DNA from 2 places in the Pseudoalteromonas sp. SWYJZ19 genome. Region 2 is predicted to be linked to the other one. Evidence: predicted binding sites of a transcription regulator. Region 2 holds the regulator's gene; the other holds the start of a gene.
The links. The regulator sigma-54, encoded in region 2, starts transcription at its own class of promoters, with help from an activator protein. The targets are predictions, from matches to a motif close to GTTGGCACGNNNNTNGNNT.
Positions count from the first base shown of each region.

Region 1: I6F45_RS04525 (DUF1328 domain-containing protein) is a predicted target of sigma-54. The motif match lies at 1,525-1,543, and genes of this name have one in related genera.

Region 1 is NZ_JADYXI010000003.1:173,430-178,579, reverse strand. It holds gene I6F45_RS04545 (aspartate kinase) at 1-128, shown strand, start outside; gene csrA (carbon storage regulator CsrA) at 220-411, shown strand; gene I6F45_RS04535 (YcxB family protein) at 462-929, opposite strand; gene I6F45_RS04530 (hypothetical protein) at 1,062-1,253, opposite strand; gene I6F45_RS04525 (DUF1328 domain-containing protein) at 1,312-1,485, opposite strand; gene I6F45_RS04520 (OadG family protein) at 2,005-2,247, shown strand; gene oadA (sodium-extruding oxaloacetate decarboxylase subunit alpha) at 2,259-4,040, shown strand; gene I6F45_RS04510 (sodium ion-translocating decarboxylase subunit beta) at 4,054-5,150, shown strand, end outside.
Region 2 is NZ_JADYXI010000002.1:181,655-186,804, reverse strand. It holds gene lptA (lipopolysaccharide transport periplasmic protein LptA) at 1-119, shown strand, start outside; gene lptB (LPS export ABC transporter ATP-binding protein) at 116-841, shown strand; gene I6F45_RS02715 (RNA polymerase factor sigma-54) at 911-2,410, shown strand; gene hpf (ribosome hibernation promoting factor) at 2,437-2,724, shown strand; gene ptsN (PTS IIA-like nitrogen regulatory protein PtsN) at 2,729-3,181, shown strand; gene rapZ (RNase adapter RapZ) at 3,200-4,045, shown strand; gene I6F45_RS02695 (HPr family phosphocarrier protein) at 4,088-4,360, shown strand; gene mgtE (magnesium transporter) at 4,491-5,150, shown strand, end outside.

The DNA.
Region 1 (5,150 bases), on a different contig from region 2:
CGCAGGAAAATATTAATGTAGTTTTAGTCTCGACTTCTGAGATTAAAATTTCAGTTTTAATAGATGAAAAGTACCTAGAGTTGGCAGTTCGTGCATTACACAAAGCATTTTTAACAGAAAATGGATAGATTGAGAGTTTTTACTTACTTTTCAGTCTAATTTTCATTAGTATGTTTAAGCGGAATCTTATAATTTTTATTGGAACATGGGAGCAAGAGAATGCTAATACTAACTCGTAGAGTAGGTGAAACCCTAATGATTGGTGACGAAGTAACAGTTACTGTTCTAGGTGTTAAAGGAAATCAAGTTCGAATCGGTGTTAATGCACCAAAAGACGTATCAGTGCATCGTGAAGAGATTTACATGCGCATACAAGCTGAAAAGTCGAACCCTAATCCGGGCAATGCTTAATCAACACGTATACGTAGTTGAGTAATTAGCTCAACTAGACTAAAAGCCACTCACTGAGTGGCTTTTTTGTTTATAAAAGCGAGTATTTCAGGGGTTAGTATTTGTTTTGAAATGTACTGCATTCCGCTTTTATTTTTAATAATAATACCTTGCTGAGTATCTATTACTTCGCTTATGTTTTGCCAAGTTAGCTCAAAACTTTTGTAATGATTAGCCGACTTAATGCCTTCTTCATCAAAGGTAAGTGTTACCTCAGAGCCTGACGCTCTGCTGAGCATTTGTCTGGTTACCCACCAAGGTCTGCGATAGTAAAAAGCGACGCACTCTAGTACACCTAGCATGATCATAAACGATCCTAAGTAATGATCGTTTAAAACATAAATGCCAAATAAACCAAGCGCAACGAGGAGTACAAGTAAAAAGTACTTAGGTTTGGCGCGCTTACTGTAGGGGAGTGACTCGTCAAAGCACTCGTAAAAGTAAGGTTTATCTAGTGTGTAGGTTGTTGTAAATGCCATATTGCCTTGCTTTAAATATCGTTTTTTTTATTTTAACAAGCTAGCCGCTAAATGAGCAGCTTTATAGTCAGTGATTTTATTACAGACACAAAAAAACGGCCCTAAGGCCGTTTTTTAGCGATACAAGAAGAATTAACAGTTAGTTTCTTCAGCGTTTACGCCTTCTTTAACATTTTCACATGCATCTTCTACTTTGTTTTGCACGTCAGTTACTGCTTCGTCAATACGTTCGCCTGCGTCTTCTGCATGATTGTCTTCACAACCCATGATAAAGAAACTTGCGAATAGACCGATTAGTGCTGCTTTTACAGTTGTTGAATTCATAATGTAATTCCTTGTAAGTGTTAATTAAATTTTAGTGTTTGTTAGTTGAATGCTTTATCTACCTGGGTGATTTACCACGTAGTGCACCTGAAACTAATGAGATCACTAAAAGTACTAAAAATATAAAAAATATAATTTTTGCTATACCAGCTGCGGCACCTGCGATGCCACCAAAACCTAACACTGCAGCGATTAAAGCAATAACTAAAAATGTAATTGTCCAGCGTAACATTGTTTTCTCCTTGGTTATCAAATTTGCTCACAATAACTAATGCCAGTTATATGCCAAAGTTTATTTTTGTTTTATATCAAGTGGTTATGATTTTTAACTGTGTTTTTAGTTATTAGTTAGTTAGTAATTTTTACGCTTTGTTATGTAAGTTATTCACACTGTTACAAGTTACCGGTAAATATTCACTAAAAATAATCTTTTTGGTAAGACCAATTAACAATTGGTGTGTGTTTTTGTACTTATTATAAAATTTGGCGGTTATTTTTATTAAGTTGAATAGTTAATTAACAACTTCCATATAACTATTAGCTATAGTCGTTATTTTCTGTATGTATTGTAGGGCGCATGATTGCTGGGTTATGGCATGTAAATTTGTTGAGTGTTATGTTGTTTATAGTTTAATTGGTTTTACCAATTTACAAGATGTAGACAAAGCGACTAGTTTTGTTATTATCCAGTGAATAAATATTTAATTAAATCGATTTTTTATTTTCGATATGGGTTTCAAGGGGGAGAAAAATGGATATAGGTGCTCTACTCACAACGGCTGGTAGCTTAATGCTAACTGGTATGGTTGGGGTGTTTGTATTTCTGTCGATATTAATTGGTGCAGTAACGCTTATGTCTAATTTGGTGACGCGCTATAGCGAACCAGAGGCATCACCAGCTAAATCACCGTCTTTTAAATCTCAAGGTGTGCCTAATGAGCACATCGCTGCTATTAGTGCTGCCATTGCTCAGTACAAATCAAATAATAAATAAGGGGCACACACATGGCTAAATTAAAATTAACAGAATTGGTATTACGCGATGCGCACCAATCATTGCTCGCAACACGTATGCGCCTAGACGATATGCTACCTATTGCTAGCAAGCTAGATGATGCAGGTTATTGGTCTATTGAATCGTGGGGCGGTGCTACATTTGATTCGTGTATTCGTTATTTAGGCGAAGATCCTTGGGAGCGTATTCGCGCGCTTAAAAAAGCGATGCCTAATACTAAACAGCAAATGCTATTACGCGGTCAAAACCTATTAGGCTACCGCCATTACGCTGATGATGTAGTTGAAAAGTTTGTAGAACGCGCACATAAAAATGGCGTTGACGTATTTCGTATTTTCGATGCAATGAACGATGTACGTAACCTAGAAACAGCGATTAAAGCGGCTATAAAAGTAGGCGCACATGCTCAAGGTACTATTTCGTACACGGTAAGTCCTGTTCATACGCTTGATATGTGGCTGACTCTTGCTAAGCAATTAGAAGATTTAGGCTGTCACTCAATTTGTATTAAAGATATGGCGGGTTTATTAAAGCCGTACGATGCTGAAAAACTAATTAAAGCACTTAAGGAAACCGTGTCGGTTCCTATTGCTATGCAGTGCCACGCTACAACTGGTTTAAGTACTGCGACTTATCAAAAAGCGATTGATGCAGGCATTGATATGCTTGATACCGCTATTTCATCTATGAGTATGACTTACGGACACACAGCAACTGAAACTATTGTATCGATAGTTGAAGGAACTGAGCGCGATACTGACCTTGATTTAAATCATCTAGAAGAAATTGCTGCTTACTTTAGAGATGTACGTAAAAAATATGCGGCATTTGAAGGTAGCTTAAAAGGGGTTGATGGTCGTATTTTACTCGCTCAAGTACCTGGTGGCATGCTTACAAACATGGAAAACCAACTTAAAGAGCAAGGCGCGGCAGATAAGCTTAATGAAGTTTTGCTTGAGATCCCACGGGTACGTGAAGATCTTGGTTTTTTACCTTTAGTAACACCCACGTCGCAAATTGTAGGCACTCAAGCAGTACTTAACGTGCTAACCGGTGAGCGTTATAAAACAATTACTAAAGAAACTGCTGGCGTATTAAAAGGTGAATATGGCTTAACACCAGCACCAATGAATAAAGAGCTACAAGAGCGTGTGCTTGATGGAGCAGAGGTTATTACTTGTCGCCCTGCAGATAACATTGCACCAGAGCTTGCAACGCTTGAAGCTGAATTATTAAAAGAAGCACAAGAGCAAGGTTTAACACTTGCTGATGAGCAAATTGATGACGTACTAACTTATGCATTATTTCCGCAGGTTGGTTTGAAATTTATTAAAAATCGTAATAACCCTGATGCATTTGAGCCTATTCCTACCGTTGAAGATAAGAGCAATAAGGCAGCACCAAAATCAGGATCAAATAATAACAGCGTTAAAGCTGAGCAATACAGCGTAAAAGTAGATGGTAAAGTTTACGACGTAGTAGTGGCGCAAGGTGGTGAGCTAAAAGAAGTAACATTAAAAGACTCTGAGCACATTCCTCAGTCTGCTTCAGTTGCATCAGGTGAAACACTTAATGCACCGTTAGCAGGTAATATTTTTAAAATTAAAGTAAAAGCTGGGCAAGTTGTTAATGAAGGTGATGTAGTGATTATTATGGAAGCCATGAAAATGGAAACTGAAATACGCGCAATGCATACCGGAACTATTGCCGAAGTGTTGGTTGGTGAAGGCGATGCTGTAACTACCGGCGACGCTATGATTGCATTAGCTTAGGAGTAAATAGAGGATGGAAGGTATTTTAAACCTCTGGAATGCGACAGGCATTGCTAACTTTACAATCCCATCATTAATTATGATTGCGGTAGGGTGTTTATTACTGTTTTTAGCGATAGCTAAAGGCTTTGAACCACTATTATTACTACCTATTGGTTTTGGTGCAATTTTAACAAATGTACCAGTGGCAGGTTTGTCAGACCCAGGTGGGCTTTTGTATTACGTTTATTACGTGGGTATTGATACGGGGATTTTTCCGTTATTAATATTTATGGGAGTAGGGGCGCTGACCGACTTTAGCGCGCTTATTGCAAACCCACGTATGTTGTTATTAGGTGCGGCTGCACAGTTTGGTATTTTTGCTACTTTGTTTGGCGCAATATTATTAAATTATGTACCAGGTTTTGAGTTTACCCTACAGGATGCATCAGCTATTGCCATTATTGGTGGTGCCGATGGGCCAACAGCAATATTTTTAGCATCAAAACTGGCACCTGATTTACTTGGTGCAATAGCGGTAGCCGCATATTCATACATGGCTCTTGTACCAATTATTCAACCGCCAATTATGCGTGCGTTAACAACCCCAGAAGAACGTAAAATTAAGATGCCAGAGCTTCGCAAAATATCTAAAAAGGAAAAGATTATTTTCCCTCTTATGGTGCTTAGCTTAACGGCTATGTTTTTACCGGCTGCTATACCGCTTGTAGGTATGTTTTGTTTAGGTAACTTAATGCGAGAGTCGGGTGTTGTTGATAGATTAAGTAACAGTGCTCAAAACGAAATCATCAATGTTACAACTATATTTTTAGGTTTAGCTGTAGGTTCAAAGCTTGCTGCAGATAAGTTTTTAACTGTTGAGACGATTGGTATTTTAGTGCTTGGCGCACTGGCTTTTGCAATTGGTACTGCATCTGGCGTATTTATGGCAAAAGGACTTAACCGCATATCTAAAACACCTATAAACCCATTAATTGGGGCAGCAGGTGTATCGGCTGTGCCAATGGCGGCACGAGTAGTTAATAAAGTTGGCCTTGAAAGCAACCCACATAACTTTTTACTTATGCATGCTATGGGACCCAACGTAGCGGGTGTACTTGGTAGTGCAGT
Region 2 (5,150 bases):
ATATAGAGCAGCAGCTAATCAGTGCCGAAAAAGATGAAAACTCAACTGACCGCGTTCACACGATTTTAGTGCCTATCGAAACTAAAAAAAGTAAAAAAGACGATAAAGGTCAGCCATGAGTACATTAAAAGCAGAACTATTAGCAAAGAGCTATAAAGGTCGTGAAGTTGTCAAAAACGTCGGCCTTGAAGTAAAAGCAGGCAGTATTGTTGGTTTACTTGGTCCTAACGGCGCAGGTAAAACCACCACGTTTTATATGATTGTGGGACTTGTACCTAGCGACAAAGGTAAAATCTCTATCGATGATAACGATATTACTCTTTTACCTATGCATAGTCGTGCTAGATTAGGCATTGGCTACTTACCACAAGAGTCTTCAATTTTTAGAAAACTGACTGTTTATCAAAACTTAATGGCAATTTTAGAAACACGCAAAGAGTTAAATAAACAAGCCCGAGAAGACACGCTCGATAAATTATTAGATGAATTTAGCATACAACACATTCGTGATAGCCAAGGTATGGCATTATCGGGTGGCGAACGTCGCCGCGTGGAAATAGCACGTGCGCTGGCAGCCGATCCTAAATTTATATTATTGGATGAACCATTTGCAGGTGTTGACCCGATTTCTGTATTAGATATAAAGAAAATAATAGAACATCTCAAAAATCGTGGGATTGGTGTATTGATTACCGATCATAATGTAAGAGAAACCCTTGATGTTTGTGAAAAAGCCTACATTGTTTCTCATGGGGAGCTGATTGCATCAGGTACTCCAGAACACGTATTAAATGATAAAACAGTACGCGATGTTTACTTAGGCGAGCAATTTAGGCTGTAACATTTACGCCATGTCTTTAAGCATCTGCTAGTATTAATTATAACAACATAAAAGGATTGTTAGAGATACATGAGGCAATCACTACAGCTGCGCATGGGCCAGCAACTTACAATGACTCCACAGCTGCAACAAGCTATTCGTTTGTTGCAACTCAGTACATTGGATCTCCAGCAAGAAATACAAGAAGCTCTCGACAGCAACCCGCTATTAGAGGTTGAAGAACCAGACTATTCCGAAGACGCTGCAGGTAAAAACGAGCAAAAAGCTGATACCGATGACATAACTGTTAGCGCATCTGCCGATGATGCTCCAAGCGAATACGAACAAGATAGTGGTGAAGCACTTGCAAAAGACACGCTAAGTGACGACATGGCTATGGATGTTAGCTGGGATGAGTACATGAGTGCCGCCCCTGCAGCATCATCAGGTCCAATGCCTGAAGACGAATCAATATACCAAGGCGCCTCAACAGAGACGCTTCATGAGTATTTAATGTGGCAATTACAACTAACGCCATTTAGCCCTACAGACGAAGCCATCGCTATTGCGATTGTAGAAGCAGTTGATGATTCAGGTATTTTAACACTAAGCTGCGAAGAGATTTTAGAAAGCTTTAATCAAGAAAACGAAGAAGATAACGAAGTCGAACTTGATGAAATTGAAGCAGTACTAAAGCGCATCCAACTGTTTGATCCTGTCGGTATTGCTGCACGTAGTTTACAAGAGTGTTTGTGTATTCAGCTTAACCAGTTTGATAAAGAAACACCTTACATTAATGAAACAAAAATGATTTTAACCGAGCATATTGATTTATTAGCTGCTCGTGACTATCGTACATTAATGAAGAAAACTAAGCTCAAAGAAGAAGAGCTTAAGGAAGTAATGACATTAATACATACTCTTAGCCCTAAACCTGCAGATACTATTGTAAGAGAAGAATCTGAGTATGTTATTCCTGATGTGTCAGTTAAAAAAATTAAAGGCCGCTGGGTTGTTGAGTTAAACCCAGACAGCATGCCTAAAATTCGTGTTAATAGCCAATACGCGGCAATGTCTCGCACTGTAAAATCCAGTGGTGACAGCCAGTTTATTCGCTCGCATTTACAAGAAGCTAAATGGTTTATTAAAAGCTTAGAAAGTAGAAACGACACGCTATTAAAAGTGACAAATTGTATTGTTAAGCAACAACAAGGCTTTTTTGAACACGGTCCTGAAGCCATGAAACCAATGGTTTTAAATGATGTTGCTGAAATGGTAGAAATGCACGAATCAACAATTTCGCGCGTAACAACCCAAAAGTATATGCACACACCCCGTGGTATATTTGAGCTTAAATATTTTTTCTCAAGCCATGTAAGCACCGAAAACGGTGGTGAATGTTCATCTACAGCAATCCGTGCGCTTATCCGAAAATTAATCGCAGCAGAAAACTCAGCAAAACCATTGAGTGATAGCAAAATAGCGGATATATTGGCTGAGCAAGGAATTAAAGTAGCGAGACGTACAATCGCAAAATACCGCGAATCTCTGGCTATTCCACCGTCAAATCAACGTAAAAGTTTGATTTAAGACGCAAAAAAAAGAGGGTAATGCTTATGCAACTAAACTTAACTGGTCGTCACGTAGAATTAACCGATTCACTAAGAGACTATATTAATACCAAATTTGCGAAGCTAGAAAGACACTCTGATCATATTAATAATGTTCATGTCATTCTCGATGTAGAAAAATTAAATCAAAAAGCAGAAGCCACCATACACGTAAGCGGTGCTGAGCTATTTGCCTCTACAGAACATCAAGATATGTATGCCGCCATTGACTCGTTGATCGACAAGCTCGATCGACAAGTAATTAAACACAAAGAGAAGCTTGCTCGACACTAATATGATGAAATTAAGCTCACTTATATGCCAGGACTGCAGCAAAGCTGCGGTCCTTTTTAATAGCAAAAAAAGAATTTTAGAGTTCATTAGCGAACTTGCTCACGACAAACTTCCGTATTTACCGCAACAAGATATTCTTAATGCTTTAATGAGCAGAGAAAAATTGGGTAGTACAGGTATAGGGCGTGGCATTGCCATTCCTCATGGAAGAATGAGCGGTGCAGAAGAGCCTTTGGCTTTAGTACTCGTTAGCGAAACTCCAATAAATTTTGATGCAATCGATAATCGCCCTGTTGATATTTTCGTCGCACTCATCGTACCAGATGGCGATAACCAGCAGCACTTAAAGACTCTAGCAACCATTGCTGATAAACTAAACAACAAAGATTTTTGTAAACAGTTACGCAGTGCAAAATCAGATGCTGAGCTTTACCAAGTTATTGTCAATCAATCATAGTTTTATAAAGGGTGTTAAATGGAGTTAATTATCATAAGCGGCCGTTCTGGTTCTGGAAAGTCGGTTGCTTTACGCGTTGTAGAAGATTTAGGTTATTATTGCGTAGATAATATTCCAGTTAACTTGCTTCCTTCATTAGTTCGCAGTGTGTCTGATAGCTATGATAAAATTGCTGTTAGCATTGATGTGCGTAACATCCCTAAACAACAAGATGAATTTAACGATATTCTTGAATACTTGCCTGGCTTTGCAAAACCTACGTTATTTTATTTAGATAGCGACGACCAAACATTGATCAAACGTTTTTCTGAAACTCGTAGATTACACCCACTATCAATTGACTCGTTGCCTCTTGATTTAGCCATCAAAAAAGAAAAAGAATTACTTGATGTATTAATCACCCGCGCCGACTTTATGATAGATACAACTGATTTGAGTGTTCATCAACTTGCTGAATCTATTCGTGAAAAGATTTTAGGTAAAAAAGATAAGCAACTGATTGTCACATTTGAATCGTTTGGTTTTAAATACGGTATACCAAAAGAAGCAGATTACGTATTTGATGCACGCTTTTTACCAAATCCACATTGGGAACCTGAATTAAAACCTTTAAATGGGTTAGATCAACCCGTTAAAGATTATTTGGCCAATCACAGCATAGTGCAAAAATTCACATGGCAAATTCAGACATTTGTACAAACATGGTTACCGCACTTAGAGCGAAATAACCGCAGTTATTTAACCATTGCTATTGGGTGTACAGGCGGACAACATCGCTCTGTATATTTAGCGCAAACTATCGGTGAAAGTTTTGCAATGACACATCCCAATGTTAAAATTCGCCATCGCGAACAAGAAAAATAATATAGCTGAATAATCACCTGTTCAGCTTAGGTAGAGTAAGTTATGCATTGTGAAGACACTTTTTTAATAAAAAACAAATTAGGATTGCACGCCAGAGCAGCCACCGTGCTTGCCCAATTAGCAGTGCAGTTTGATGCGACAATTACATTATTTCAAGATGACAAAGAAGCTGCAGGCGATAGCGTACTTGCATTAATGTTACTTGAAAGTAGCCAAGGCAAAGAAGTAAAAGTTGTATGTAAAGGCCCCGATTCTGAGCAAGCTTTACATGCTGTTGGAGAATTAATAGCACAACGTTTTAATGAACAAGAATAAACAGTTATAAAAATAATGCTCGCATTACTAATGCCCCAACTAAAACAGATATATAAAATAAATACGGTTAGTGACGCCAGTTAACTCACCTCTCCCCATAAAGTAATATAAAAATTTATAAAGGACGCCAATGCCTGAAGCTTTTGAACAAGATTACCCACTACAGCAACTAAAACAGGTGACTAAGTCACTCAATAGTGGTCAATTTGTTCAAGTTAGGCGCATGCTCGCAAAAACAGCTCCTTGTGATACCGCATTATTATTAGAATCATCACCACATAAAATTCGCCGACTCCTTTGGCAGTTGGTTGATCCTGATGTGCAAGGCGATGTTCTTGAAGAACTCTCAGAAGATGTTCGTTTAGGCATTATTGCCCAAATGGAACCTAAGCACATTGCAGCCGCAACAGAAGATATGGGCCACGATGACTTAGGTGAAGTATTACGTAGTCTGCCGGACACCGTTTATAAAGACGTTGTTAGCGCGATGGACATTCAAGACCGTGAACGTGCAACACAAGCACTTTCGTATCAAGAGCGTTCTGCTGGCGCGCTAATGAACACCGATACGGTGACCATTCGCCCTGATGTTACGCTTGATGTTGTACTTAGGTATATTAGGCTACGTGGCGAGTTACCAGAAGGTACCGATGACTTGTACGTTGTTGATAAGCATAACTGCTTTATAGGCGCTTTATCGCTGAGTACATTATTAACTAACCCGCCAGAAAAGATTGTTCGCGATTTAATGGATGAAGATTGTGAATCCATTCCAATCTCAATGGATGAA